DNA from 3 places in the Microbulbifer sp. NBRC 101763 genome. Region 1 is predicted to be linked to each of the others. Evidence: predicted binding sites of a transcription regulator. Region 1 holds the regulator's gene; each other region holds the start of a gene.

Region 1 (9,856 bases):
GACAGAGCTGACAGCGGCGGCGGCAGACTATACCATGGCCGCGCCCGGAGTTGTGGCGGTGTGCGAGCGTGTCATTTAATGCCCTGAGCCAATTTCTGGACTCTTACAGAGCCAGCTACCCGCTAATAATATAGATTAGCACGACAACAGCCGTGACCTGGTCAAAGCCACCGGCGCCAGAGCCTGGCAAGTGAATTTAGGCGCCATAGGCGAAGAACTACTTTGACCAATATCCCCGACAAACAAAAGTGCTTAACCAGAGGTACTCAATGACCCAAGATTTAGTGTTACAAGCAGGACGGCGTACCGTTCGCATGGAGGTGGAAGCCGTTGCTGAACTGGAAAAAAGAATCAACGGTGAGTTTCAACGCGCCTGTGAAATGATTTTACAATGCCGTGGACGCGCTATTGTTACCGGCATGGGGAAATCCGGGCATATCGGCCGTAAAATGGCGGCCACACTGGCCAGCACAGGCACCCCTAGCTTTTTCGTTCACCCAGGCGAGGCCAGCCATGGGGACCTGGGAATGATAACCCGCGACGATCTGGTAATTGCCATCTCCAATTCAGGCTCATCCGCAGAGGTGCTGACTCTGCTTCCATTGCTGAAGCGACTCAGTATTCCAATGATCAGTATGACGGGTAAAAGAGACTCCCCCCTTGCCCAAGCGGCCGACGTCAACCTGGACATTGCTGTACAAACTGAAGCCTGCCCCCTGAATCTAGCCCCCACCTCCTCAACGACTGTCACATTGGTGATGGGCGATGCCTTGGCTGTAGCCTTATTAGAAGCCAGAGGCTTTACTGCAGAAGACTTTGCGTTCTCCCACCCAGGCGGTGCCCTGGGAAGACGCCTGCTATTAAAAGTAGAAGATGTAATGCATGCAGGTGATGAGTTGCCCCAGGTACATACTGATACTTTGTTATCCCAGGCCCTATTAGAGATGACCAGTAAAGGCTTCGGAATGACAACTATTGTCGACCCCAAAGGAGAACTTCTCGGAGTTTTCACTGATGGTGATCTACGCCGTGTTATTGACCAAAAAATAGAGTTGGACATAGCCACTATGGAACAGGTGATGAGCCGCCGACCTAAAACAGTCTCAGCTGATACCCTGGCTGCTGAAGCTTTGAGGATCATGGAAGACTACAAAATCACTGCACTGGTCGTAGAAGACGAAGCACACTTCCCAATCGGCGTATTACATATGCACGATATTCTCCGCGCCGGAGTAATCTGAGATAATCAAAAGTTACTGAGCGAAAAAATATCGCCCATCACAGCATGTAAGGAATACCCGGTGATTTCTGAAAAAGAATTGAATTCTGCACTTAAAAAGGTGCGCTGGTTGGTCTTGGATGTGGACGGAGTCCTAACCGATGGCAAACTATATTTTGACAATAGCGGTAATGAGCTCAAGACATTCAATACGCTGGATGGACATGGAATTAAAATGCTGCAGAACTCTGGAGTGAGAGTAGCCATCATCACAGGCAGGCGCAGCAGCGTAGTCGAACGCCGCGCTCATGACCTAGGTATTAAAAAGCTGATCCAAGGCCGGGAAGACAAATTTGCAGCACTAAAAGAGCTACTCGCTGATGAGCCCTGTCGCCTTGAAGATATTGCGTATATCGGCGATGACTACCCGGACCTGCTGGTGATGACGCATATTGGTTGCCCTATCGCACCCCCCAATGCTGCTCCTCCTGTGAAAGACCGCGCCTTGTGGATAACCAGTTCCCGAGGTGGCGAGGGCGCTGTCCGTGAAGTCTGTGATCGCATCATGCTGTCCCAGGGTACTTTTGACGCAGCCTTAGCACCTTATATCGGAGAGCAGTGATGCGCACCTGGTTGCCACTTTTATTTGTGGTAGCGCTCATCAGCGCAGGACTCTGGTTTTCCGAAAGCCCTCCGGAGCAGTTGCTGGGAATCCGTCCAACGCCTCAACAACAGGGCCGTGCTGCCGATTTGATAATCCGCGATGCCAAAACTCGTCATTTTAATGAGGAAGGAAATCTAGCCTACCGAGTTGATGCAGAACAAATTACCTATTACCAGTTCAAGCGCCGAGACAGGGCCGAACTCACCGAGCCTCGAATGCTTTTCTTCCAGGAAGACCAGCCGAAGTGGCGCACTGAGTCCAGGCAGGGAGCAGCATACAACCGTGGTGAGCGTGTTGTTTTAAGTGGTGATGTAGAAATTGATGAACTCCCTTCTCCTGGTGGTATCAAACTGGAGACATCAAGCATCACTATTTTGCCGGATAAGGAATTCGCCGAAACAGACAAAATTGTTACTATTAGCTCGGGTCCTAACCAGACTAAAGGAAAGGGAATGCGCGCATACCTGAATGAAGACCGGGTGGAAATCCTATCCGATGTAAAGAGTAACTATGATCCCAAGTAAACTTTGCCACTACCTAGTCAAGAGTTCCGCGTTCACCATGCTTCTGATTGCGACGTCAATGGCAAACGCACTCCCCGAAGACCGCCAACAGCGCATAAATATTAGCTCGGATGCGATGAATGCGGGTTTAAGCAGCAACCTAGTGGTTTACAACAATAACGTAGTGATAACCCAAGGCTCTTTAAAGATAGAGGCGGACCGAGTAGAGGTTTATTTCACCCCGGAAAAGGAAATCAGTCGTGTTATTGCCTTAGGCAAACCTGCACGCTTCCAACAGAAAATACTGGAAGGCGAGAACCCGATAAAAGCACGGGCTCAGCGCATCGAATATGCAGTCGCCTCTGAAGAGCTACAACTTACCGGGAAGGCCTACGTAGATCGTGACGGCAACACCTTAACCGCAGAGAAAATTGACTACGACCTAACTACCGAACAAATGAGCGCCCAGGGTCAAGCTGGCAAACGGATAGAGATGATCTGGCAGCCAGAGAAAAAAGATGGAAGCCAGACTCCAAGCAACGACGGCAGCCAGTAAAGACATTACCCAGAGTCGTAAAAAGTAAAGATTTCATCTATCACCCTCTTCACCGGCGAGCGTTTGTGCTCGCAACATGGACAGATTTCGGTAAATACTATGCCAACGCTGAAGGCGTTACACCTAGCCAAGCAATACAAGAAAAGAAAAGTCGTTCAGGACGTATCCGTCAGTGTCTCTAGCGGACAGGTCGTCGGCCTCCTCGGGCCTAACGGTGCAGGTAAAACCACATGCTTCTATATGATTGCTGGCCTGGTCCAGGCTGATGCTGGTCAGGTATTGATCGATGATGAGGATATAACCCGGCTATCCATGCATGGCCGCGCCAGAAAGGGAATTGGCTACCTCCCCCAGGAAGCCTCTGTTTTTCGCCGCCTATCCGTTCGGGATAATATCCTAGCCATCCTAGAAACCCGCAAAGACTTAACCCGCGCCGAGCGCCAACAGCAAGCACAGGAGCTACTCCAGGAGTTCAATATCACACATATTGAAAACAGTCTGGGAATGGCCCTCTCTGGCGGGGAGCGCCGTCGGGTAGAAATTGCCCGCGCCCTAGCAACAAACCCCAGCTTCGTACTGCTGGACGAACCTTTCGCTGGGGTGGACCCTATTTCCGTCAATGACATCAAGGAGATAATCCGCCATTTGCGAGATCGTGGAATCGGCGTCTTAATTACCGATCACAACGTGCGAGAGACGCTGGATATCTGCGAGACTGCCTATATCGTTAGTGAGGGTCATATTATTGCAGCGGGCACTCCAGATGAGGTGCTGGCCAACCAGCAGGTACGCGAAGTCTATTTGGGACATGAATTTACCATTTAGAGACAGATCGCTACATTTGTCACCAGACATCTTGAATATTGACAAAATTAATCGCCGAAAGAGCTACTTAACAATAAGGCAGCCAATCTAACCGGCATGCTTATTGCTTGTAATACTTTTTAGGCCGGGGTAGTCTGCGCCATCTGAGGTTATTTATACCTCCATGTGATCTCAGCCTGCAGCACCCCAATATGAAGCAGTCTCTTCAACTAAAGCTCGGTACCCAGCTGACCATGACACCTCAGTTGCAACAGGCAATACGCCTATTGCAGCTTTCGACTTTGGACTTACAACAGGAAGTCCAAGCCGCCCTGGATAGCAACCCGATGCTGGAGGCTGAAACTGACGAAATAGCTTCCAGCGCAGATATCTCAGAGCTACAAGCGGAGCCTATTAACGAACAGGCCACCCCCCCTACTGAGCATACCGTAGAGGAGCGGGATCTCATCGAGAGTGACTGGAGTCAAAGCATTCCTGAAGAGCTTCCCGTAGATTCACGCTGGGATGACGTCTACACCAGCCACAGCGGTAGCACCGAGAACGAAGACCCCAGTTTTGAGCGCAATACCTCTACGGACGGTCTACAGGATCACCTGCGATGGCAGCTCAACCTGACCACCCTCTCCGAGCTGGACAAATCAATCGGAGAAAATCTGATAGATGGCATAGAACCTAATGGTTTGCTATGCACACCTCTTGATGAAATTGCATACTCCCTTTCTGTTGGGGAGGATGAGGTGCTTGCTGTGCTCAGGGCTATCCAGCAATTTGAGCCTGCTGGGTGCGGAGCGCGTAATTTACAAGAGTGCCTATTACTGCAGTTACAGCAGCTCCCCAGTGAGACTCCATGGTTAAAACAGGCCCAGTGTATTATCCAGCGCCACCTTGACCTTCTCGGCAAGCGGGATTTCCGTCAGTTAAGTCGGCGCACACGTCTAAATGAAGCCCAACTGGGCGAGGTCATCCGGCTGATCCAAACCCTGAATCCTAATCCAGGTGAGAGATTCGCTGAGCAGGAAGCCACCTATGTGACCCCGGATATTATTGTTTCACGTAGGGAGCTAGGCTGGCAGGCAAACTTAAATCCGGAGATCACCCCCAGAATTCGCGTTAACAGTCACTATGCCTCCATGGTTAAGCGGGCAGACAACTCCAGAGATAACAACTTCCTGCGCGACCACTTACAGGAGGCACGTTGGTTTTTAAAAAGCCTACAGAGCCGCCACGAGACTCTGCTCAAGGTCGCCAATTGCATCGTGGAAAAACAGCAGGGATTCTTTGAAGAGGGACCTGAGGCCATGCGCCCTATGGTACTGGCGGATGTAGCTGAAGCCATTGGCATGCACGAATCTACTATTTCCAGGGTAACCACTCAAAAGTACATGCTCACTCCTCGCGGAACTTTTGAGTTGAAATACTTTTTCTCCAGTCATGTAAGCACTGATTCTGGCGAAGACGCCTCTTCCACTGCTATTCGTGCATTAATTCGCAAACTTATAAATGCGGAAACGCCTCGCAAGCCCCTTTCAGATAACAAAATCACCCAGGAACTGGATCAGCAAGGCATTAAGGTAGCGCGACGCACTGTAGCAAAATACCGGGAATCCATGGGAATTCCCTCTTCCAGTGAGCGAAAACGCCTGGTCTGATCCACAAATATGATTTTTAGACCAACTTAAGAACCTGGGTCACAAACTCGTTGGCACCACACTTCACCCCTCTGCAACCAAACTCCAAACTTTGAGTGTATCCTTCCATTCTGGGCCACTTCCTAGTAGGGTTGCGACCCGAAAGGGAGACGTGCCGGTATGTGATGCACCCGATTAGGAGAAATCCATGCAGATCAACATTAGTGGTCACCACGTCGATGTTACCTCACCAATGCGCAGCTACTGCGAAAGCAAGCTGGAGAAGCTCTCTCGGCATTACGACAATATTACTAACGCTCAGGTTATCCTATCCGTCGAAAAATTGATCCAAAAAGCAGAGGCCAGAGTACATATAAATGGTCACGACCTCTGTGCCGGCTCGGAAGACAAGGATATGTACGCGGCCATTGACGCTCTGACTGATAAGCTGGACCGCCAACTGAAGAAGCACAAAGAGAAGTTGCAGAACCACCGCTGAACTATGACACTGGAAGCTTTACTCTCTCCCCGCCTGAGCCTTTGCCATCTGGCGGGGAGTAGCAAAAAAAAATTATTGCTCAATATTGCCCAGGCTATTGCCGAACAATACCCGCAACATGATTCCGATACCATCTTCAACCAATTGATTGCCCGAGAACGCTTGGGATCAACTGGAATTGGGGAGGGGGTTGCGATCCCCCACTGCCGTCTGCCTGGTTGTGAAGAACCAATTGGCGTTCTCTGTACCATTGAGCCTGCAATTGATTTTGACGCCATCGATCGCCAGCCTGTTGATTTGTTATTTGTTCTACTAGTCCCCGAGGATGCGGAACAGCAGCATTTAGAAACTCTGGCCGAGATAGCAGCGCTATTTTCCAATAGCGTAGTAAGAGATAAGTTACGCCAGGCCAAGACCAGCGACGAACTCTACGCACTTGCCATAGATAGCGCTGCAGCCGCGTGATCCAGGTAGTGAACCAGCCCATGGGTAAACTGAAGTTAAATGCTAATGTTGATGACAACCACTCTGTCACTATCAATCACAATGCAGTTATTTTAAAAATCAGTGATACACAGACCTTAGAAAGGGGACACCCATGCGCTTGGTTATTATCAGCGGCCGTTCTGGTTCCGGAAAAAGCTCTGCCCTTCAGTTATTAGAGGACGAAGGGTTTAACTGTATTGACAACCTACCGACCAGCCTGCTACCAGAACTGGTCAAAAGGGTTCACGAGCAACCGGCAGAAGGGGATACTCAGCTGGCTCTTGGCGTCGACGCCCGAAATCTTTGGCAGGATATCAAACAGGCCCCACGGGTAATTGAATCCCTGCGTGCAAACGGCGTAAAGTGCGATGTTATTTTCCTCGACGCCCGTGAACCAGTGTTAGTTCAGCGCTTCAGTGAAACCCGGCGGAAACACCCTCTCAGCAATGACTGCACCCACCTACTAGAAGCACTCAACCAGGAAAAGGAACTACTCACACCGATCTCTGCGATGGCGGACATGGTGATAGACACCAGCAATCTCAGTTTGCACGAGCTACGTGGACTAGTGAAAAACCGGGTAGTAGGTGAAAAGTCAGAGAGCATGGCAATCCTTTTCCAATCCTTTGGCTTTAAATACGGGGTTCCCGTAGATGCGGATCTGATATTTGACTTACGCTGCCTGCCAAACCCTTACTGGGAGACAAGCCTGAGACAGAAAACCGGCCTGGACCCCGAGGTTGCCGAATACCTACAAGGCCACCCTGAAACCGGTAAAATGCAGGCGGATATCACCAGCTTCCTGAATAACTGGTTGCCCTCCTACCAAAAAAGCAATCGCAGTTATACCTGCATCTCCATTGGATGCACTGGCGGTCGCCACCGCTCTGTATATATGGTGGAGCAGTTGGCCAAGATTTTTTCAAAGCAGTTTAATAACGTTCAGATCCGGCATCGTGAGCAGAAGTAACATCCAATTAACTTAGACGCACTTATGCAAAAACAGCGCCTCACCATTATCAACAAGCTCGGTCTACACGCCCGCGCAGCCAGTAAGTTCGCCCAGACCTCTGCGCGATTCTCTGCAGATGTCAAAGTACACTGCCAGGGCAAATCAGTCGACGGAAAGAGTGTAATGGCGCTTATGCTGCTAGCCGCTGGTAAGGGAACGGAACTTGAATTGGAGATTGAAGGCCGTGACGAAGACGATGCAGTGAGCGCTATTAGTGATTTGGTATCAGAACGCTTTGGCGAAGCCGAGTAGTTTGCAAAAATAGCCCCCTCTAGATAGAGTCCCGCCATGGGCATAAAATCGCCACTTATCCCAAGCGACCTCAGCCCGCAATCACCGCTAAGTAGTAAGGATTAGTCGTGTCCAGCCCACCTCAAGCCGAAATTAAATTCCGCGCCCAAAATCAGCTCAGCGAGCTATTTGCCGCGCTCGATAGCGGCACTGGGCAGGAAGTCCGGCGCATGCTCAAAACCCTGACCCCCCAGAGCATTGCCCAGTTACTAGAAAGCTCCCCTCCCCGCATTCGCCAGGTACTATGGAATTTAATTGAGCGAGATGTAGAAGGTGAGGTACTCCAAGAGCTGACAGATGAGGTGCGCAGCCAGATCCTCGACACCATGGATACCGAGGAGATGGTGGAGATTATGGAGGGGCTGGATGCGGATGATATCGCTGATATCCTCCAGCAACTTCCCGAGCGTGTTGTCTCGGAAGTTCTCTCCTCTATGAGCGAGACCGACCGACTGCGAGTGGAAAGTGTTCTTGCCTACGATGAGAACACCGCCGGCGGCCTGATGGATACCAATACCATCTCTGTGCGCCCTAACCTTAGCCTAGATGTGGTTCTTCGTTACCTGCGTCGCCACGAGCAACTGCCAGAATCCACAGACAGCTTATTCGTAGTAAATCGTAAGGGACAGTACATAGGGTTACTGCCACTATCAAAGCTACTGACTACAGATCCATCAGTAACAGTTCGCGAGGTTGTAAATACCGACGTAGAACCTATCCCTGCAGATATGCGCGACACCGAAGTTGCCCGACTATTTGAGAAGTACGACTGGATCACCGCGCCAGTGGTCGATGAGGATAACCGCCTGTTGGGCCGCATCACAATTGACGATATTGTGGATGTAATTCGCGAAGATGCCGATCACTCACTGATGAGTCTGGCCGGCCTTGATGAAGAAGAGGACACCTTTGCCCCGGTAAGGCGTACGGCTCGAAGGAGAGCTTTGTGGCTGGGCATAAACCTCCTAACTGCCCTGCTCGCATCCTGGGTTATCAGCTTATTCCAAAATACCTTGGAAAAAGTGGTGGCACTTGCAGTGTTAATGCCGATCGTTGCCAGTATGGGGGGCGTTGCTGGCAGCCAAACTCTCACAGTAGTCATCCGGGGCATGGCACTCGGACAGATTGGTAAAAGTAACCTGAACTGGCTACTCTCCCGCGAGCTGGGCTCAGCTGCCCTGAATGCCTTACTCTGGTCACTGGTTATGGGGGTTATTGCCGCACTCTGGTTTAGCGATATCACTATCGCCATTATCATTGTCGCAGCTATGGTAATTAACCTGCTTACCGCCGCATCGGCGGGCGCAATATTACCTGTAGCCTTGCGAGCTATGCGTATTGACCCAGCGCTGGCAGGTGGCGTAGCCCTGACTACCATCACCGATGTTGTAGGGTTTATGTCTTTCCTCGGCCTTGCCACCTGGTATTTTGGCTGAGACGTGAAATATCCCAGTGGCACAATGCCTCTGGTTAGAGCAAAATCGGGAAAGCCCCGGTTAACGTGCGGAATTTGAGATGTACGAAAACGATGATTATGAGGATGACCTGCCAAAGAGTAAAACTCAGGTCAAACAGGAAATGCACCAATTACAGGAGTTGGGCAAACAACTGACTGAGCTATCTAAGGCCCAACTTGCTGAAGTACCACTGGATGAAGATCTGCGCGATGCCATAGATACCATGGCACGAATCAAATCTAACGAGGCCCGCCGCCGCCAGATGCAATTTATCGGCAAACTTATGCGCAGTAGCGATCATGAAGCTATTGAGGCAGTTTTGCTGAAATTCAAAGAGCGGGACCAACGTCACCTGCACTTCGATAAAATGGCAGAGGATTGGCGCAAGCGCCTGCTTGAAGGTGGGAACAGTGCCCAAGGTTCTTTTTTTGATCAGTATCCGCAAGTGGATCACCAACAGTTGCGTCAGTTGGTAAGGGACTCCCAAAGAGAGGTTAAAAACAATAAGCCCCCCACAAATCAGCGTAAATTGTTCCGCTACTTACGCGACTTTTTTATGCAGGATACCTGATACCCCAGAGTAGCTGCCCGGGGTGGTATTTCTCCCGCCCCGAGTCCCTCCCAGCTTACCAAGCCACCATCCCAGAAAGACCTTTAGCAACAATCGCTAATTATTGCTTGTTTACAGTCGCTGGCTCAAAATCTAAGGCAAGGGA
Region 2 (9,856 bases), on a different contig from region 1:
GGTTGTGGCAATTGTCGTCATCTTAAGATTCTGGAGGCCGTCTCGAGTTTTTATCTGGGAATAGATTTTGACCCTGGTCACATTAAAAGTGCATGGAATCTTAGCGAGAATAAAAACTCTCAGATTTTTACTTTCTGAATAATGAGTCCTATCTATCGGAGTGCAGATATTCAATTTAAGCTCTAAAATTTTTTATTATTGGAATTTACTAATGAGTTTGCCTTTGTAAAAAATATGATAGAAATGAGTGACGAGGATATATGTCTAGACTTAAATTGGATATGCAAAGTAAATACTGCTTGCTGATATGTGAAACAAATTAAGGTGAGTATGTGATGTTTAGATCCTTCAGGTACAAAGGCATGGAGATTAGGTATTACGCTGCAAAACAGTGAATATCTGATATACCGTAGTTGGAGAGCTGTGGTAACGAAAGCTTTCATGGGTGGCTTACTTGGAGTTTTTGTCTATATGAGGTACATCCATTGCCTGCACCGCTGGAGAAAGACTGGGCCCCCAGTCCGTAGAAGACATGGGGATCTGTGAAGTAGATGGTGCCTTCTTCGTCATTCTAGGCAAAGGCGTATTGCACATGGGCCAGTTTGGAGAAATCCACATTGTCGTGGGTGAAGGAGGAATCGGCCCAATACTCCCAGTTGGCCCAATAGGCCGAAATACGTTTGATCTCCTGAGCATTGATATTGACGGTTAAAGTGAGTGCCGTGGCAAGCGTTACTACTTTTTTAAGCATTGCGACATCCCTCCAATATCCCTATTCGTTCCTGAGATTGCAGAGAAGAAAACATGACAATGACCTCCCAAGAGCCTTGGTGATGATGAAACCAAGTATTTTAGAAGTGAACTTTATAGTTGAGAAAATTGGAAAAAATTGGGGGATAAAAGTTCCGAATGAAGCTAGGAAAAGCGCTGAAATTAGATAATTTTTCTCGATAATTTGTGCAAGGAAAGTGAATAAACAAAAAAGTAAACTACTTATTTCAAGATAAAATCAGTTTCTACGAGATTGAGGGCAATATGGTGAGCTCTTAAAATGATTCAAGAATTAATTTTTATGATGTGAGCAAAAAAATAACAATAGTATTGATTGGGGTTATGCACAGGGGCAATTTTCCAGGTAAAAATTTAAGTGCTGGTGAAAAATAAATGGCAATAAACACTGCCTATCCGAATAAAGAATTTTTTCGAGGTTGCTTAAATTTCCAGCGCAGGCTTGTCTTCAAGAGTAAAAATAAAAAGGGCCCTATCAGGGCCCTTTTTACGCTGAAGAGAATACCTGTTATTTCTTCGCACGCTTGCGCATATTTTCCTGAAGGATTTTTTTGCGTATGCGGATATGGTTGGGGGTTACCTCAACTAGCTCATCCTCTTCGATAAACTCCAGCGCCTGCTCCAGAGTGTGGCGAATGGGCGGAGTCAGGGTCAGGGCTTCATCGGTGCCGGCAGCGCGGATATTGGTGAGCTGCTTGCCTTTGGTGGGGTTGACCACCAGATCGTTGCCGCGAGAGTGGATACCGATAACCTGGCCTTCGTAAATATCTTCGCCGTGGCCGAGGAACAGGCGTCCGCGATCCTGCAGGGCAAACAGGGCGTAGGCCAGCGTCTTGCCATTGACCATGGAGACCAGTACGCCGTTGATGCGCTTGGCCACTTCACCCTGTTTTACCGGGCCGTAGTGGTCGAAAATACTGGTCATGATGCCCGAGCCGCTGGTCAGGGTCAGGAACTGGTTGCGGAAACCGATCATGCCGCGAGAAGGTACAATAAAGGTCAGGCGCACACGTCCTTTGCCGTCCGGCTCCATATTGGTGAGCTCAGCCTTGCGCAGTCCCAGCTCTTCCATAATCGGACCCTGGTGTTGGTCTTCAACGTCGATCACCACTTCTTCGTAGGGCTCATGGATTTCACCGTCTACTTCTTTCTGAACCACTTCCGGGCGGGAGACTCCCAGCTCGAAGCCTTCACGGCGCATAGTTTCGATCAGCACTGACAGGTGCAATTCTCCGCGGCCGGATACGCGGAATTTGTCCGGGGAATCGCCTTGTTCCACGCGCAGGGCTACATTGTGGATCAGTTCCTGGTCCAGGCGTTCCTTGATATTGCGTGAGGTGACGAACTTGCCGTCCTGGCCGGCAAAGGGAGAGTCATTCACCTGGAAGGTCATACTCACGGTGGGTTCATCCACGCTCAGGGCGGGTAGGGCTTCCGGGGTTTCCGGGTCGCACAGGGTATCGGAGATATTCAGTTCGCCCACACCGGTGATACATACGATGTCGCCAGCACTGGCCTGCTCAACCTCTGTGCGCTCCAGGCCCAGGTAGCCCATAACCTGTAGAACCTTGGCTTTGCGGGAGTTGCCGTCGCGGTCCAGTACCAGTATCTGTTGGTTGGGGGTCAGAGTGCCGCGGGTAATGCGGCCTACGCCGATAACGCCCACGTAGCTGGAATAATCCAGGGCCGAAATCTGCATCTGGAAGGCGCCTTTGGGGTCTACCCTGGGCGGCTCTACCTTGTCCACAATCATCTGGAACAGCGGCGTCATATCGTCGGCCAGGTCGGTATCGTCGAGGCCGGCAATACCGTTGAGGGCGGAGGCGTAGACAACCGGGAAGTCCAGCTGCTCATCGGTGGCGCCAAGGCTGTCGAACAGGTCGAATACCTGGTCCATCACCCAGTCGGGGCGCGCGCCAGGGCGGTCAATTTTGTTGATGACGACAATAGGGTTCAGACCCTGCTCGAACGCTTTCTGGGTTACGAAGCGTGTCTGTGGCATTGGGCCGTCCACTGCATCAACCAGCAGTAGTACCGAGTCCACCATAGAGAGTACACGCTCTACCTCACCACCAAAGTCGGCGTGTCCTGGGGTATCGACGATGTTGATGCGGTAGTCATTCCACCGGATGGCGGTGTTCTTGGCGAGGATAGTAATACCGCGTTCTTTTTCCTGGTCGTTGGAATCCATAACCCGCTCGGCGCCTTCATCGCGACGGTCGAGAGTGCCGGATTGGGACAGCAGCTTGTCCACCAGGGTGGTTTTGCCGTGGTCTACGTGGGCGATAATCGCAATATTGCGCAGATTCTCTATCACTGGGGGCCTCTGGGCGTTAAATCTTGGTAAATCGGGGCGGGGGCCTGCGGGGTTTCTACAGCAGCATTCCGGCCAAAGGCGGCGATTATAGGGGGGGCGCATGACAATTGGGAGTGATTTTGAGTAAAAAATCACCGCCCACTGTGGAAGTGTCGGCTTGAGGGGGTAAGAGGGGAGCGCGGATAGCGGGGCTGTCCGCGCCCGGGAATTATTTCTTGATGCTTTCCGGCCTGTGGGGGATCTGTGGGCGCAACACGCCCACGTTGCGGTATCCCTCATCCATCAGGTGGGAGGCGTGCAAGCGGCTCATGACACCACGGGCGCAGTAGAGCAGGTATTCGCGCTCCTGGTCCAGTTGAGCGAAGCCGTTATTCAGACGGTAGAAGGGGATAGTCTGTACTTCACAGCCCTCAAGTTCCAGCGGGTCCATTTCCTCTTCATCCGGGTGGCGAATATCGATTATCACCGCATTACCGGGCTCTTCGCGAATCTCAACTTCAGGTGCCTGTCCGTCTACTTCTTCAATCACTTCATCGATATTTTGAATAGAGCGATTGCTGATAGCACGATCAAGGACGGTAAAATCAAAGCGGTTCTCTTCGGATTCCACTTTCTCGATTTTTGCGCGTGTGGTGGGTTTTACTGAAATCACACCGCAGTATTCGGGCATATTCGCGGCAAATTCCTCTGTGCCGATCTCCCGAGAGGTGCGGATAATGTCGGTTTTATCGGAGGTGATCAGTGGGCGCAGCACCAGGGTATCGGTGACGCTATCGATTACTGCCAGGTTTTTCAGGGTCTGGCTGGATACCTGGGCAATAGCTTCACCAGTCACCACCGCGTCCACCTCCAGTTCCTTGGCGATTACACTGGCAGCGCGCAGCATCATGCGTTTGAGGATTACACCCATATGGGAATCGTCGACGCGTTCGAGGATTTCCGCTACCACCTCGTCGAATGGCACAGTGACAAAGCGCACCCGGTGGGATGCGCCATATTTATTCCACAGGTAATAGGCGACTTCCTTAACGCCCAGCTCGTGCTGGCGTCCGCCGAGGTTGAAGAACAGGAAGTGGGTGCGGATACCACGCTTCATGGTCAGGTAGCTGGCCACGGTGGAATCGAAGCCACCGGATACCAATGAAAGGACTGGGTCCTGGGTTCCCAGGGGGAAGCCGCCGAGACCGGGGTGCTGTTCCTCAATCACATTGAGCTTGTCGTGGCGAATTTCCAATTTCACCGTGATATCGGGGTTCTTCAGCTTCACTCCAGCCGCTTCGGTATTTTTGTTGAGGCCACCGCCCACATACTGCTCAACATCCAGGGACTGGAAATCGTGCTTGCCGGTGCGTTTTACCCGCACACAAAAAGTCTTACCCTTCAGGGCCGGGCCCCATACAGAGAAAGTCTTTTCATACATATCGTGCAGATCGCCCAGTGGAAACTGGCGTACACGGGAGAAGTTAGCGATACCGGGGGTGTGGGAAAGAACTTCCTCAATTCGGTCGCCCAGGTGTGCTACAGCGTCCGGGGCGATCACATCGATCTTTTCCCAGTCCTTGCGCACCTGGATACGGTCGTCCAGCTGACGCAGCAGGCGCTGTAGGTTGTCCTTGAGCTGGCGCGACATACGTTTGCGCACAGGGTTGCTCTTAATGGTGATCTCGGGGAAAAACTTGACGACAAAGTGCATGGGAATCCGTCGGGTACCGCATGTTGATAGAAGGTGCGGCATTATAAACTAGCCGGAGGCAACTTGGTTGTGCACCGTTACCGGGCGATACTGGGGTAAAGTTGCGTCATTATGGTGCGCTTTTCTGTGGCCGCTCGGCCACAATGCATTTATCCTGCCCCAGTCGGCCCAAAGCTGTCGACCGCACCGGCGCCAACCGCCGCAGCGATGCAGTTGCCCTAATTTGGCACACTCCTTGCTTTATTTCACGCCAGGTAAAGAGTGAATGCCGGCAGCAAAGGCATAGCGACCAATTACTTTTCAAGACCTGGAGGACAGCAATGTCAGCGAAAACGCTCGGTTTGATTAATGAGAGTGAAGCAAAATGGGTGGACCTGCGCTTCACCGATACCAAGGGTAAAGAGCAACACGTTTCCATCCCCGTATCGGAAATTGACGGAGAGTTCTTCGAAGAAGGCAAGATGTTTGATGGTTCCTCCATCGCCGGCTGGAAGGGCATTAATGAATCCGACATGATCCTGATGCCGGATGACGAGACGGCTTTCCTCGATCCCTTCACCGATGAGAGCACCGTTATTATTCGCTGTAATATCGTAGACCCGGTCACCGGTCAGGGCTACGAGCGCGATCCGCGCTCCATCGCAATGCGCGCCGAGGAATACCTGAAGTCCACAGGTCTGGGTGACACCGCGCTATTTGGCCCAGAGCCCGAGTTCTTCGTATTTGACGATATCACTTGGGGTGCCGAAATGGGCGGCGCCTTTTACAAAATCAATTCCGAAGAAGCGGCTTGGTCCTCCGGTCATAACTTCAGTGAGGGCAATATCGGCCACCGCCCTGGTGTGAAGGGCGGCTATTTCCCCGTTCCTCCGGTTGATTCCCTTCACGATGTGCGTGCCGCAATGTGTTCCGCTATGGAGCAAATGGGGCTACAGGTGGAAGTACATCACCACGAGGTAGGCACTGCCGGTCAGTGTGAGATTGGTGTTGCAGCCAACACTCTGACCAAGAAAGCGGATGAGGTTCAGATTCTTAAGTATGCCGTACATAATGTAGCGCACGCCTACGGCAAGACCGCAACCTTTATGCCCAAGCCCCTTGTTGGCGATAATGGCTCCGGTATGCATGTGCACCAGTCCTTCACCAAGGATGGCGTAAACCAGTTTGCCGGCGATGCTTACGCGGGTCTGTCTGAGGCTGCTCTCTACTACATCGGTGGTATTGTGAAGCACGCACGCGCCCTGAACGCGATTTGTAACGCGTCTACTAACTCCTATAAGCGTCTGGTACCGGGCTTTGAGGCGCCGGTTATCCTGGCCTACTCTGCGCGCAACCGCTCCGCTTCCATCCGTATTCCTTACGTAACATCGCCTAAAGGCAAGCGTATCGAGACGCGCTTCCCGGATCCGACTGCCAACCCTTACCTGGCGTTTGCTGCCTTGCTGATGGCAGGTCTAGATGGTATCAAGAACAAGATTCATCCCGGAGATGCCGCCGATAAGGATCTGTACGATCTGCCCCCGGAAGAGCTGGCCGAGTACCCCACCGTAGCTGCCAGTTTGGAAGGAGCGTTGGACGCCCTGGATAAGGATCGTGACTTCCTGACCGAGGGTGGTGTTTTCACCAATGATGCAATCGACGCTTACATTGAATTGAAGCGCGAAGAAGTAGAGCGCCTGAACATGACTACTCACCCGGTTGAGTTTGACATGTACTACTCCGTGTAATAGCGAACGGCATCACACTGGTGCCGCCGAGTTGTTCGCGAAAAGCCCGCGCCGTCCTGGTGCGGGCTTTTTTATTGCGGGTAAACTGTCTATTGGGGAGGTTGATTCTACCGACTGCGAATCTGGTACTTTGAGAAGCAGTTGCCCCATTCAATTGAGGCCCCGACTGGGGCAAGAGAAAAGGAGCGTCCGCGTCGCGGTCGATCACGTTATGGGATTTTTGAGATCGTTTCAGGCACTTTTCCTTGTCGCCCCCCTGATGGCTTTTGCCGGTACCGATGGTGGCAGCAGCTCCGGTGCTATCTACAAGACTGTCGGCCCCGACGGGCGCGTGACTTTCAGTGACACTCCACCAGCCAGTGGTGAGGCGCAAAAGGTAGAGCTGGCCCCAATCAATGTCCAGCCCATCACCCTGCCTCGCCCTCTGCCTTCACGCAAGCTATCCCCTAAAGATGATGTAGAGGATGACGGCGGCAAAGAGAGCTACGCAGGGCCGATGTCAATCCAGATTGTGAGCCCCCTGGATGGCGCAACTATCCCCCCGGGACAGCGTATTATTCCGCTACAAGTGGATGTGCAACCGTCATATCCAAAGGGTGCCAGCTTTTATGCGGTGGTGGATGGTCAACCCTGGCGCGGCAATTCAACCGGCTCCAGCTTGGATATCTCAGCGCTGGAGCGCGGTAGTCACAGTGTGCAGGCGGTACTTATCGATGCCAGTGGGCGCATTCTGGCTCAATCAAAAGTCATTACTGTTTATGTGCAGCGCCCCAGCGTTGCCCAATTGGATAGCTCTATCCTTCGGGCACCTCAGTCAACCAAAGTGTCACTTGGGCCCAGTTTGGCCCAGTCTCAGCCCTGATTGGTTTGTATTACCGCTATCGTCAAGGGCGTCAGCGGGTCTTCGCAAACAATTCACAGCCCGCCTTTCCCTCCCTAGGCTGATTAAATTTTGACCTTCGCACCATTGTGGTGCATTCTCCTGGCTGAGCTGTGCAGCTCCAATGCTCTTGGGGGTGATTAGGCAAATCCTATCGATTGCGCACTGTAAATGCTCATCAGAAGCAACCAATGTGGGCCTGAATAGCCCTGTGCGCCATTTTGGTTTGCTTTTTGCACTGGCTAGATACAAGGGCTTATCGCGCCGGGTGCTAACCCTACCCCGGCCGCCGCAGAGAACCGGAAACCACTGAATGCTCAATGATCGCCAGCTGCGCCAGCTGTTAGACAGTCTCACTTCAGCCGTTATGGTGCTGGATGACACGTTATCACTCTGTTACTTGAACAATGCGGCCGAGGATTTGCTGGCGGCATCCAGTGCAAGGGTCAGCGGATTGCCGTTGGAAGAGGTCGTGCGAGAATCTGCAGCTGCGCAAAAAGCCATGCGTGATGCGCTGGTCAGTTGTGAAAAATATACGGTGCGCCGCGCTCGTTGGCGTCTGCACAACCTGGATACGCGCACTGTGGATTACTCGGTGAGTCCTGTCCCAGAGCTAGGTGTTTTGCTGCTTGAGGTGCAACCTATGGATCGCCTGCTGCGCATTGCACGTGAAGATGCATTGCTCAGTACCCAGGAAACTGCGCGTAACCTGGTGCGGGGCATGGCACATGAAGTGAAGAACCCCCTCGGCGGTATCCGCGGTGCGGCACAACTACTTCAGAGAGAGTTACCAGATGCCTCTCTGGAAGAGTACACACAGATCATCATTGAGGAGGTGGACCGCCTGCGCAATTTGGTGGACCGCTTGTTGGGACCGCGTCAGCCGGTGAAACTGGCGGAGACCAATGTCCATGAAATCCTGGAGCGAGTGGCACAGCTTCTAGAGGTGGAATGTGATGGTGAACTGAGTATCCGCAGGGATTACGACCCCTCTATCCCGGATGTACCAGCGGATCGCGAACAGTTGATCCAGGCACTGCTGAACATCGCCCGCAATGCGATGCAATCGATAAATGAGAGTATCGGTCTCGCCAGTGGGGAGATGGTATTGCGCACACGGGTCCAGCGCCAATTCACAATTGGTCGTCGCAATTGTCCACTGGTATGCCGTATCGAAATTGAAGATAACGGTCCCGGTATTCCCGAGGAGATCCGTGAGCGGATCTTCTTCCCGATGATATCAGGGCGCGCGGAGGGCTCCGGTTTAGGGCTATCCATATCACAGAACATTATCAGTCAGCATCGCGGCCTAATTAAGTGTGACAGCCGTCCCGGTCGCACGGTATTCCAGATCTATTTGCCGTTGACTATCGAATTAGCCAATACAGGAACCTAGAGAATGAGTAATCGCGTTTGGATAATTGACGACGACAGATCTATCCGCTGGGTGCTGGAGCGGGCGCTTTCTCGGGAGGGGATAGAAACCCAATGCTACGAGAGTGGCGATCGTGCCCTGGATGATTTTTACAGCGATTCACCGGACGTGGTGATTAGCGATATTCGTATGCCGGGCTCCGATGGATTCAAGTTGCTTCAGCGCTTCCAGGCGGAACGTCCAAACATGCCGATAATTATTATGACTGCTCACTCGGATCTGGATAGTGCTGTCGCCGCCTATCAGGGCGGTGCCTTTGAATATCTGCCTAAGCCTTTTGATATTGATGAGGCTGTAGCGGTTACACGCCGTGCCCTGGTGCACGCCAGTGAGCAGGCGCAGGAAGAGCGCATTGAACAGGATAATGGCACCGAGAATAAAGAAATCATTGGTGAAGCGCCGGCGATGCAGGAAGTTTTCCGTGCGATCGGCAGGCTCTCTCACTCAAATATCACTGTATTAATCAATGGTGAGTCTGGCACTGGTAAGGAACTGGTGGCTCAGGCGTTGCACAATCACAGTCCACGAAGGGAAAAACCCTTTATCGCCCTGAATATGGCCGCGATTCCGAAAGACTTGATGGAGTCTGAATTGTTTGGGCATGAGAAAGGCGCTTTTACCGGGGCCAGCTCCCAGCGTGCCGGGCGTTTTGAGCAGGCCAATGGCGGTACCCTTTTCCTGGATGAAATTGGTGATATGCCGGCAGAAACCCAGACGCGGCTTCTGCGAGTATTGGCGGATGGGGAGTTTTATCGGGTTGGCGGACACACTCCGGTAAAAGTGGATGTGCGGATTATTGCCGCCACCCATCAAAACCTTGAGGAGCTGGTACTGCAGCATAAATTCCGCGAAGACCTATTTCATCGCTTGAATGTAATCCGCATTCATATTCCAAGGTTGGCCGATCGCCGTGAAGATATCCCAAGGCTGGTGCGTCACTTCTTCAATGCTGCCGCAAAAGACCTCGGGGTGGAACCAAAAATCCTGACTAAGGAAACAGAGGGTTACCTGTCAG
Region 3 (9,856 bases), on a different contig from region 1:
AGGTAACTCGTGGTGAAGAAGAGCTGTTGATCACAGAAAATCAGTCCACTTATATCCCCTTGGGGGTGGTGCACAGATTGGAAAACCCTGGAACCATTCCCCTGGAATTAATTGAAGTCCAATCCGGCAGTTATCTTGGAGAAGACGATATAGTCCGCTTTGATGATGACTATGGTCGCGGTTAGAAAAGCCCGAAAGTTGTACGCCTTCCACTACAGCCTGGCGGCTGCTCGCTGTACAATGCGCGCCCAATTTAACGCTGTTCCGGGAACTGCATGAATTCCACTGAGCGCCGGGCCCTGGGCGGGCTGGCTTCCCTTTATGTCTTTCGCATGCTCGGCCTGTTTATGGTATTGCCGGTTCTCACAATTTACGGTGAGGGTTATCGCGATAGCACACCGATGCTATTGGGATTGGCGATGGGTGCCTATGGGCTGAGCCAGGCACTGTTACAGATTCCTTTGGGCCTTCTGTCCGACCGCTGGGGACGTAAGCCGGTTATTTATACTGGCCTCGCGGTTTTTGCCTTAGGCAGTGTTATTGCCGCGCAGACAGACTCTGTTTATGGCCTGATTGTGGGTAGGATTCTACAGGGATGTGGGGCGATTGCCGCAGCAGTGATGGCGCTGGTTGCTGATCTCACCCGGGATGAGAAGCGAGGCATTGCCATGGCTATCATAGGGGCCTCTATAGGGGTGGCATTTATGCTGGCGGTAATATTGGGCCCTGCTCTCGCGGGAGCAGGGGGACTCCCGGTTATCTTCTGGGTGACAGCAGGGCTGGCAATTCTGGGGATGTTGCTGGTCTGGCGAGTGGTGCCCACTCCCCAGGTGGCAAGGCGCCCAGCGGTTTTCAGCGGTGGTTTTCGTAAGGTTTTGGTTAGTGGCCTTACCTGGAGATTGGTTTCAGGAGCGTTTTTTTCTCATCTCTTATTAACAGCTATGTTTGTCGCCCTTCCATTGGTGTTGGTCGACAGGCTTGGCTGGCCGGCGGGAGAGCATTGGAAACTATATGGCCCGCTGATGCTGGGTACTTTTATCCTGATGCTGCCTCTGATGCGGGCGGCAGAGCGCAGCGATAGAGTGGGGCTCGCTTTGAATTTTGCCTGTGTTGCCCTGGTGGGGGGGAGCGCGGCATTGCTGCCTATAAATGGCCCCGTAGCTGTTGTGCTACTGCTAGGTATTTTCTTTACTGGTTTTAACCTGCTTGAAGCTCTGTTGCCAGCCCAGCTGACTCGCAAAGCACCTGAGAATGCCCGTGGCGCAGCTTCAGGGCTCTATGCCACACTGCAGTTTTTCGGCACTTTTGTAGGCGGTAGTTTGGGGGGATACCTTTTTGGCCTTGGGGGTGCCAGTGCCGTAGCATGGCTCGGTTTTTCCGTTCTGTCTGTTTGGATTCTGCTTTGGTGGTTGTTGCGGGAGCGGGAGCCAAAAGCTCGAGAGGGTAGTGCTTACTAACTGGTGGTGTCTGTTGTATGCTGCTGGATAAAAATACACTGGTCGCCAATCTGGGCGGTCGCGCATTGTTGGTGTGAGTCACCTCACATCTTAAATATTGAATGATTATTGCCTGGGTAGGACCTGGGTCGAAGAGAGGAGAGGGCCATGGCCAGGGGGATCAACAAAGTAATTCTGATTGGTAATTTGGGTAATGATCCAGAGACCAAATATATGCCGAGTGGCGGTGCGGTCACTAATGTGAGCTTGGCAACCAGTGAGAGCTGGAAGGACAAGCAGACCGGTCAGCAGCAGGAGCGCACTGAGTGGCACCGGGTGGTATTCTTTAACCGCCTGGCCGAGATTGCCGGTGAGTACCTGCGCAAAGGCTCTAAGGTGTACATTGAGGGCTCTCTGCGCACCCGCAAATGGCAAGATAAGAATACTGGTCAGGACCGTTACACTACCGAGATTGTTGCCAGTGAAATGCAGATGCTCGACGGCCGTGGGGAGCAAGGAGGCTTCGGACAGGGTATGGGTGGTGCCGGAATGGGTGCTGCTGGCATGAGCGGCCAATCTATGGGCGGTAGCCAGGGTGGCTACGAGCAACAACAGAGTGGTTTCCAGGGCGGTTATCAGCAGGGAGGTCAGGATTCCTTTGCTCAGGGGCGCACGGCGCCATCACCAATGGCACCGTCCAGCAAACCGCAGCCGCAGCCTAACCAGGGGCCAGCGGGTGGTTTCGATAACAGCTTTGACGACGATATTCCCTTCTAAGCCCATCCAGTGTCTGATCTACATACCGGTTATAAGCCGGACACGGTAGCGGTCATTACTGCTGGTAACGATATCGACAGCGCTCTGCAGAAACGCCTGCAGCGCGCTGGCTTTCGTGTTCAACAGCTTTTACCCGCAGAGCTCGACCAGCTGCGACCAAGCTCGATTGTTATCAATGCCTCGGCCTGCGCAGACAGCCAGGGCATGCCAGAGTCTCTGCAGGTGGCTAAGCAGCTCGCGAGAGGACTCTGTCAACATGTTATTCACCTTTCCTCTTATCAGGTATTCGCTGGAGGTGAACAGCGGAGATATGATGAGGATGAAGTGGCGGATCCACAGGCTCGAAGTGGTCGCCAGTGGTTGGCTTGTGAGCGTGCCCTGAGTGGATTAGAAAACCTGACTATCCTGCGATTTGGCTGGATGGTGGATAGCAACCTGGAAGCCCTGCTTGCGCGGGTATTACGGGGCTTTATAACTGGTGAACCGCTCGAACTGGATGGTATCAATAACGGTAATCCGGTTACTGTTCTCGATTTGTCTCGTGTGACGGTAGCGATAGCACAACAGCTAGCCAGTGGTGCCTTTGCTCCAGGGGTTTATCATTACGGAAGTTCAGACAGCTGCACCGCTATAGAGTTTGCGTTAGAGGTTGTGGAGCGGGCACAGTCATTTCACGATGAAGAGCGGTTTGTGCAACTCAGTGCATTAGAGGATTCTGGTCAAAAGGATCGCAGTGTTGTGCTGGCCTGTGGAAAATTGAGGGATGTGTTTGGCATTCAGCAGCACAGCTGGCGCCAGGGGCTCACCCGACAGGTAGAGCTTTGGTTAGAACGTTTGGGTGCAGAAAAGTCTGGTTAGGTTTCTATCAGCAAAGATAAAAAAGGCGCCTATATGGCGCCTTTTTTTGTTTAGATCTTGTCGAATACTAGGCAGGCGTTAGTACCACCAAATCCAAAACTATTAGACATGGCCCGCTTGATCTCACTGTCGCGAACTTCGGTCACCAGATCCATACCCACAGCTGCAGGGTCCAGATTCTCTACATTGGCAGATGCAGCGATAAAGTTGTTTTGCATCATCAGTAGACTGTAAATCGCCTCTTGTACGCCAGCGGCGCCGAGGGAGTGGCCTGTAAGGGACTTGGTAGAGGCAAATGCTGGAACTGTGTCACCAAAGACTTCACGCATAGCCTTCAATTCAGCCACGTCTCCAACTGGGGTTGAGGTGCCGTGGGTATTAATGTAATCCACGTTACCTCTCAGTCCTTTGCCGTCCATTCCCGCTAACGCTTGTTGCATACAGCGGGTTGCACCCTCACCACTGGGGGCGACCATATCGTAACCATCAGAGGTTGCGCCGTAGCCGGTCAGCTCGGCATAGATGGTGGCTCCACGGGCTACAGCGTGCTCCATTTCTTCCAATATCAGGCAGCCGCCGCCACCGGCGATAACGAAGCCATCCCGGTCGGCATCGTAGGGACGTGAGGCCTTCGTTGGGGTATCGTTATATTTGCTTGATAGGGCGCCCATTGCATCAAAAAGGTGAGTCAAACTCCAGGCTAGCTCCTCACCACCACCTGCAAAGACAATGTCCTGCTTACCCATCTGGATCAGCTCGGCCCCATTCCCTATACAGTGCGCACTGGTGGCACAAGCGGAAGAAATGCTGTAGTTCACTCCCTTGATCTTGAATGGGGTGGCTAAACAAGCGGAAACGGTACTGTTCATTACCTGAGGCACCCGGTAGGCGCCCACGCGCCTTACGCCCTTTTCCTTGAGGGTATGGGCCGCATCAATAATTTGCTGGGTGGATGTGCCGCCTGAGCCCATCACAATACCTGTGCGCGGGTTGGATATCTGATCCTCCTGCAGGCCTGACATATCAATGGCCTCTTGCATGGCTATATATGCGTAGGCGGCTGCATCACCCATAAAGCGGAGCTGCTTTCTATCGATATGTTCCTTGAAGTCGATATCGACCTGGCCCGCTACCTGGCTGCGCAGGCCGAGCTCCCGGTACTCCTCCTGAAAGCGGATTCCGCTGCGTCCTTCTCTCAACGAGGCGGTGACTTCTTTTGTATTGGTGCCGATACAGGATGTAATACCCATTCCGGTAATGACTACCCGACGCATAGTGGTCTCCAGCATAGCTTGTCGGTAGAGGACTACATGATTTCTACCGACAATGGTTTACGGTGTGTTTAAAAATTATCGGTACGGGTAAATAAGCCTACGCGAAGATCCTTAGCTGTGTAAATTTCACGGCCGTCTACAGCAACGGTACCATCGCCAATTCCCATAACAAGCCTGCGCTCAACAATACGGCTCATCTGGATGTGATAGGTGACTTTCTTGCTGGTGGGCAAAATCTGACCGGTAAATTTGACCTCGCCACAGCCGAGTGCGCGACCGCGCCCGGGGTTACCTTTCCAGGCCAAAAAGTAGCCGAGTAGCTGCCACATTGCATCTAACCCGAGACAACCGGGCATTACCGGATCGCCTGGAAAGTGACAATCGAAAAACCAAAGGTCGGGGTGAATGTCCAGTTCCGCAATCAGTTCTCCCTTACCGAAGGCTCCGCCTTCCTTTGAGATATGTGTGATGCGATCCAGCATCAGCATATTGGGAGCGGGCAGTTGTGCATTGCCAGGGCCAAACATCTCGCCCCGGGAGCAGGTCAGTAGCTCCTCTCTGCTATAGGTGCTTTTTTGAACAAAATTACTCATTTTTTCCCCGTTGGTGGGTGGTTACGCAATCCATACTGGGCGTTTTTGTAAGAGCGGGCATTCTAAGGGCTCTGTGTCGCTTGTCTAGTCGGTCAGGGCTGTTTTTGTGACTGGCGCTGGAATTGCTTTCACAATCTTAGAGCATTCAGTAGTAGATTTTATGGTCCAATAAGGGATTTTAGCGTCATTATCTGTAAGTGAATGACCCTAACAACTATGATAAGTTGCCGGCCAAGCACTGGGTGCGCTCGTTTCAAAATTATGGGGGAGCATAATGCTCAAGAAATGTTTATTCCCGGTTGCCGGTTACGGCACCCGCTTCTTACCTGCTACGAAAGCCATGCCCAAAGAGATGCTGCCTCTGGTGAATAAGCCACTGGTGCAGTATGGCGTAGAGGAAGCGATAGAAGCCGGGCTGACGGAAATCGGCTTTGTCACTGGTCGGGGCAAGCGCGCCATCGAAGATCATTTCGACACCAATTTTGAGTTGGAACACCAGATAGCGGGTACTGGTAAGGAGCGATACCTTGATTCCGTTCGCAAAGTCATTGATAGCGCCAGTTTTTCCTATACGCGCCAGGGAGAAATGCGCGGTTTGGGGGACGCAATTCTTCAGGGGCGCCGCTTGGTAGGGGACGAACCATTCGCTGTAGTGCTGGCAGATGACCTGTGCCTGAATGAGGAGTTAGGCGTACTTGCGCAGATGGTGCAGTTATACAAGCAGTTTCGCTGCAGTATTGTTGCTGTCGAAGAGGTGCCTACTGAACATATCCACAAATTTGGTGTGATTGCGGGCAATGAGATCAAGCCCGGTTTGTACCAGGTTACCGATATGGTGGAAAAGCCGACGGCCGAAGAGGCGCCAAGCAATAATGCGATTATTGGTCGCTATATTCTGACTCCAGATATCTTTGACCTGATACGCGATACTCCTCCTGGCAAGAATGGAGAGGTACAGATTACCGATGCGCTGCTAGCCCAGGCCCGCCAGGGCTGCGTTTTGGCCTACGCATTTAAGGGGCGCCGATTTGATTGTGGTTCGGTTGAAGGCTTTATCGAAGCTACGAACCATGTCTATGAGAATGTTTACCTGCCCAAGCAGGCTGCCCAGGAGAAGAAGTAAGTGGCTGAGCTTACCTGTTTTAAGGCCTATGATTTACGCGGTCGTGTGCCGGAAGAGTTAAATCCAGATGTTGCGTATCGTGTGGGGCGTGCTTTTGCCCAATTCCTCGGAGCGCGACGGGTTGTAGTTGGGCATGATATTCGTTTGACCAGCCCTGAACTGACCGATGCTCTGGCGAATGGTTTACGCGATGCCGGTGCTGACGTATTTCATATTGGCGAGTGTGGCACTGAAGAAGTTTATTTTGCCACTTCCCATGGGGATTTTGATGGCGGCATCTGTGTAACCGCGAGTCATAACCCTATGGATTACAATGGTATGAAATTTGTCCGTGCAGGAAGTAGTCCAATTAGTGGCGATACTGGTCTGTTGGATATCAAGCGATTGGCAGAGCAAAATAACTTTGCCTCAGCACCAAGGCGAGGTGATCTATATCGCTTTGAACACCGTGTCGATTTTGTAAAACATTTGCTGTCTTATATCGATAGCACGGCTTTGAAGCCACTCAAGCTAGTGGTAAATGCTGGTAATGGCGGCGCTGGTGCAGTGGTTGATGCCTTGGCACCGCATCTGCCATTTGAATTTGTACGAGTACACCATCAGCCGGATGGTAACTTCCCGAATGGTATTCCCAATCCAATTTTGCCGGAAAACCGTGCAGCGACTGCGGAAGCTGTGAGAGAGTGTGGTGCCGATTTCGGGATTGCCTGGGATGGCGATTTCGACCGCTGTTTCTTCTTCGATGAAAAAGGTGAATTTATCGAAGGTTATTATGTGGTAGGCCTGCTTGCAGAGGCATTTTTGCTCAAAAATGATGGTGCGAAAATTGTTCATGATCCACGCCTGCTGTGGAATACCGAGGACATTGTCCATGCAGCTGGCGGGGAGCCCGTGCAGAGCAAGACCGGTCATGCATTTATCAAAGAGCGCATGCGTAAAGAAGACGCTATCTATGGCGGTGAAATGAGTGCGCACCACTATTTCCGCGACTTTGCTTACTGTGACAGCGGTATGATCCCCTGGCTTTTAGTGGCAGAGCTGGTAAGTCGCAGTGGTAAGTCTTTGTCTCAGTTGGTGAGTGAGCGTATGGCTGCTTTCCCCTGTTCTGGGGAAATTAATTCTAAGGTGAAGGATGCCGCTGAATTACTAAAAATGGCCGAAGCAAAGTATGCTCCGGGAGCTGAGAGCGTTGAGCATGTAGATGGCTTGAGTGTGGCTTATCCCGATTGGCGCTTTAACTTGCGTATGTCCAATACCGAGCCCGTAGTACGCTTAAATGTTGAGTCCCGTGGGAATGAGGCGCTAATGCGTGAAAAAACTCAAGAGCTTCTTGATTTAATTCGCGCTTGAAAAAGATAGAGTAAATACAGTAGTTAAAATTTAAGAGACCTGTTTAAGGTCAGTCAAAAATTTGGCTGGCCTTCCCTGCCTAAATTAATACTATAATTACTAGTAAATAAAATTTCATATTTTAATCTGTTGTCCCGTAAGTCTAAAGCGGGCGGGTCTTTCTGGTAATAGAGTTTTGCATGGTATTTAAATATTGTGCATAAATTTTCCACCGTTCATGGACGCATGCAACAATTGCTGTCGCATAGACCAAATATTCATACTGATGCCTGTTCAATTTGAACCGTCCAAATGACCTTCTGACTTTACCAAAAAACCAAAGCTTCCTTTGTTGATTACAGCTGTATCCAGTATTTTTTTGCAGCTATAGGGTCCTTAGTATATATAGAGGAATATTGTGTATTTGCAAAATTAAAAATTCCAGCTTATTGCTGCGAGGATTGTTGTCATGCAGGAATTTGTAATCCACTACGTATAATGAAGTTAGTCCACCTCTAGTGATTACAAGGTTATTTTGTGGGAATTTTTCAGGTGCTAATCTGAATTGATATAGGGCAGTGGATGGCCTCATAATTTTTCTTCTGGGTATTTTCCATTGGGTGAAACTTTGAAGCTGTTTTCCTTCAAACTGATGGTGCTAAAGTTTCGTTTGGTATTTATGGGCTAAAAATAATAAATGCCTAAATCTTTGATATGGCTAAGTTTTGGTCCTGCTTATTTAATTTTTCGGATAAGTAGTGCAATAGCTTGGCTACAGGTGGTGGTGTTGCATTTATAGGGAAGTAACCTGGCTCGATTTTTGTAAAGCTGTGATTAAGAGTTATAGAGGCTGCTATCTGGAGGACGACTCTTTAATTCGCAACGTATTGTTACAAATATTGCCCACCTTGTAAGTGAGGGGAGTGCACTCAGGTATGGGGAGTACTTATGTTCTTGGGGGCGTATTTGAGTGATAGGGCCACTAACTAATATAGTTGGTGGCCCGGCTGCTGTGGCTAAAAGTGCTATACGCTTCTCTCTACGGCAAAGCTGGCCAGTTGTTGCAGAGCCAGCTTTTGTTCGCAGTTGGGTAGGAACTCCAGCTGCTCTTTAGCGTTGTTAACAGCGGCACGTGCACGCTCCATGGTGTAGTCCAGGGCGCCGCAGGCTTCAATCGCGTCGACTATCTCGGATAGTTTTTCCGCGCTGCGTTGCTCTATCGCTTCTTTTACCAATTGGGCCTGATCTTTGCTGCCATTGGCCATGGTATAGATTAGTGGCAGGGTTGGTTTGCCCTCCGCCAGGTCGTCACCTACATTTTTCCCAAGTTCTTCTGGGTTGCCACGATAGTCGAGAGCATCATCCACAAGTTGGAAGGCAAGGCCCAAGTGGCGGCCATAGAGTTTCAGGGCCGTTTGTTCCCCGTTGGTGCAGTTAGCCATTACGGCGGCAGTTTCACAGGCGGCTTCAAACAGGGCGCCGGTCTTTTTGTGGATAACCGTAAAGTAATTGCCCTCGCCCACCGCGGGATCACCAGCATTTACCAGCTGCTGAACCTCACCCTCAGCAATAGTATTGGTGGTGTCGGAGAGGATTGCCATGATATCCATATCCCTGAGGGCTACCATCATCTGGAAGGCGCGGGAATAGAGGAAGTCCCCCACTAGCACGCTAGGAGCATTGCCCCATTTTGCGTTAGCTGTGAGGCGGCCACGACGCATGTCGGATGTGTCCACCACATCATCGTGCAGTAATGTGGCGGTATGGATGAACTCGATGATAGTCGCGAGGTCAATGTGGCTCTCCCCCTTATAACCACAGGCACGTGCACAGAGAAGCACCAGAAGAGGGCGCAAGCGCTTGCCGCCGGCTTCGACCAGATAGTGCCCTATGTTTTCCACCAGAGGAACGTCCGAGTGCAGTTGATCGAGAATGCGCTGGTTGACCGCGGCAAAGTCTTCGGCGGCGACCCGGTGAAAAGGCAGCATGTGAGAGTTCCTTATACGACTAGACTGGCGCCCCCCGGGGCCCGGGCAGCAAAGGGGCGCTATTGTATCAACCCGACGAATTGATTAGAATCTGCGCCCCGTCAATTGCGGGCTTCATGTGGCTATTCAGCTGCTTTGGGGTCGTTTGGCGAATATAGATGTTAAACAACACGGCGCAAGCTCCCGAAATGCGGAGCAGTGACTCAATAGTCCTCCCGCTGCTTCGTGTCGTCCATATCGGAGCATAGAAATATGTACGCTGTTTTTGAGAGCGGTGGTAAGCAACACCGTGTAGAAGAGGGCGAAGTTCTTCGCCTGGAAAAGCTGGAAGTAGCTACCGGCGAAACCATTGATTTCGACAAAGTGCTGATGGTCGTTAATGGCGACAAGATTAACATCGGCGCTCCCGTTGTAGAGGGCGCTAAAGTATCGGCTGAAGTAGTGAGCCACGGCCGCGGCGAGAAGGTGAAAATCATCA

What was found. The regulator sigma-54, encoded in region 1, starts transcription at its own class of promoters, with help from an activator protein. The targets are predictions, from matches to a motif close to TGGCACANNNNTTGCNNT.
Region 2: glnL (nitrogen regulation protein NR(II)) is a predicted target of sigma-54. The motif match lies at 7,629-7,646, and genes of this name have one in related genera.
Region 3: galU (UTP--glucose-1-phosphate uridylyltransferase GalU) is a predicted target of sigma-54. The motif match lies at 5,050-5,067, and genes of this name have one in related genera.

The regions. Positions count from the first base shown of each region.
Region 1 is NZ_BAABQV010000004.1:257,746-267,601, reverse strand. Features, by position in the region: gene ABWV76_RS11755 (KpsF/GutQ family sugar-phosphate isomerase) at 270-1,241, shown strand; gene ABWV76_RS11750 (KdsC family phosphatase) at 1,302-1,841, shown strand; gene lptC (LPS export ABC transporter periplasmic protein LptC) at 1,841-2,407, shown strand; gene lptA (lipopolysaccharide transport periplasmic protein LptA) at 2,466-2,942, shown strand; gene lptB (LPS export ABC transporter ATP-binding protein) at 3,042-3,767, shown strand; gene ABWV76_RS11730 (RNA polymerase factor sigma-54) at 3,959-5,416, shown strand; gene hpf (ribosome hibernation-promoting factor, HPF/YfiA family) at 5,604-5,894, shown strand; gene ptsN (PTS IIA-like nitrogen regulatory protein PtsN) at 5,898-6,359, shown strand; gene rapZ (RNase adapter RapZ) at 6,493-7,350, shown strand; gene ABWV76_RS11710 (HPr family phosphocarrier protein) at 7,375-7,644, shown strand; gene mgtE (magnesium transporter) at 7,752-9,119, shown strand; gene yjgA (ribosome biogenesis factor YjgA) at 9,199-9,711, shown strand; gene msrB (peptide-methionine (R)-S-oxide reductase MsrB) at 9,812-9,856, opposite strand, start outside.
Region 2 is NZ_BAABQV010000002.1:16,134-25,989, forward strand. Features, by position in the region: gene ABWV76_RS05415 (hypothetical protein) at 572-751, opposite strand; gene typA (translational GTPase TypA) at 1,298-3,106, opposite strand; gene thiI (tRNA uracil 4-sulfurtransferase ThiI) at 3,315-4,799, opposite strand; gene glnA (glutamate--ammonia ligase) at 5,120-6,526, shown strand; gene ABWV76_RS05435 (DUF4124 domain-containing protein) at 6,738-7,388, shown strand; gene glnL (nitrogen regulation protein NR(II)) at 7,720-8,802, shown strand; gene ntrC (nitrogen regulation protein NR(I)) at 8,806-9,856, shown strand, end outside.
Region 3 is NZ_BAABQV010000010.1:26,060-35,915, forward strand. Features, by position in the region: gene ABWV76_RS20790 (mannose-1-phosphate guanylyltransferase/mannose-6-phosphate isomerase) at 1-185, shown strand, start outside; gene ABWV76_RS20795 (MFS transporter) at 276-1,457, shown strand; gene ssb (single-stranded DNA-binding protein) at 1,605-2,213, shown strand; gene ABWV76_RS20805 (sugar nucleotide-binding protein) at 2,223-3,071, shown strand; gene fabB (beta-ketoacyl-ACP synthase I) at 3,122-4,345, opposite strand; gene fabA (3-hydroxyacyl-[acyl-carrier-protein] dehydratase FabA) at 4,414-4,938, opposite strand; gene galU (UTP--glucose-1-phosphate uridylyltransferase GalU) at 5,213-6,061, shown strand; gene ABWV76_RS20825 (phosphohexomutase domain-containing protein) at 6,062-7,411, shown strand; gene ABWV76_RS20830 (polyprenyl synthetase family protein) at 8,416-9,378, opposite strand; gene rplU (50S ribosomal protein L21) at 9,631-9,856, shown strand, end outside.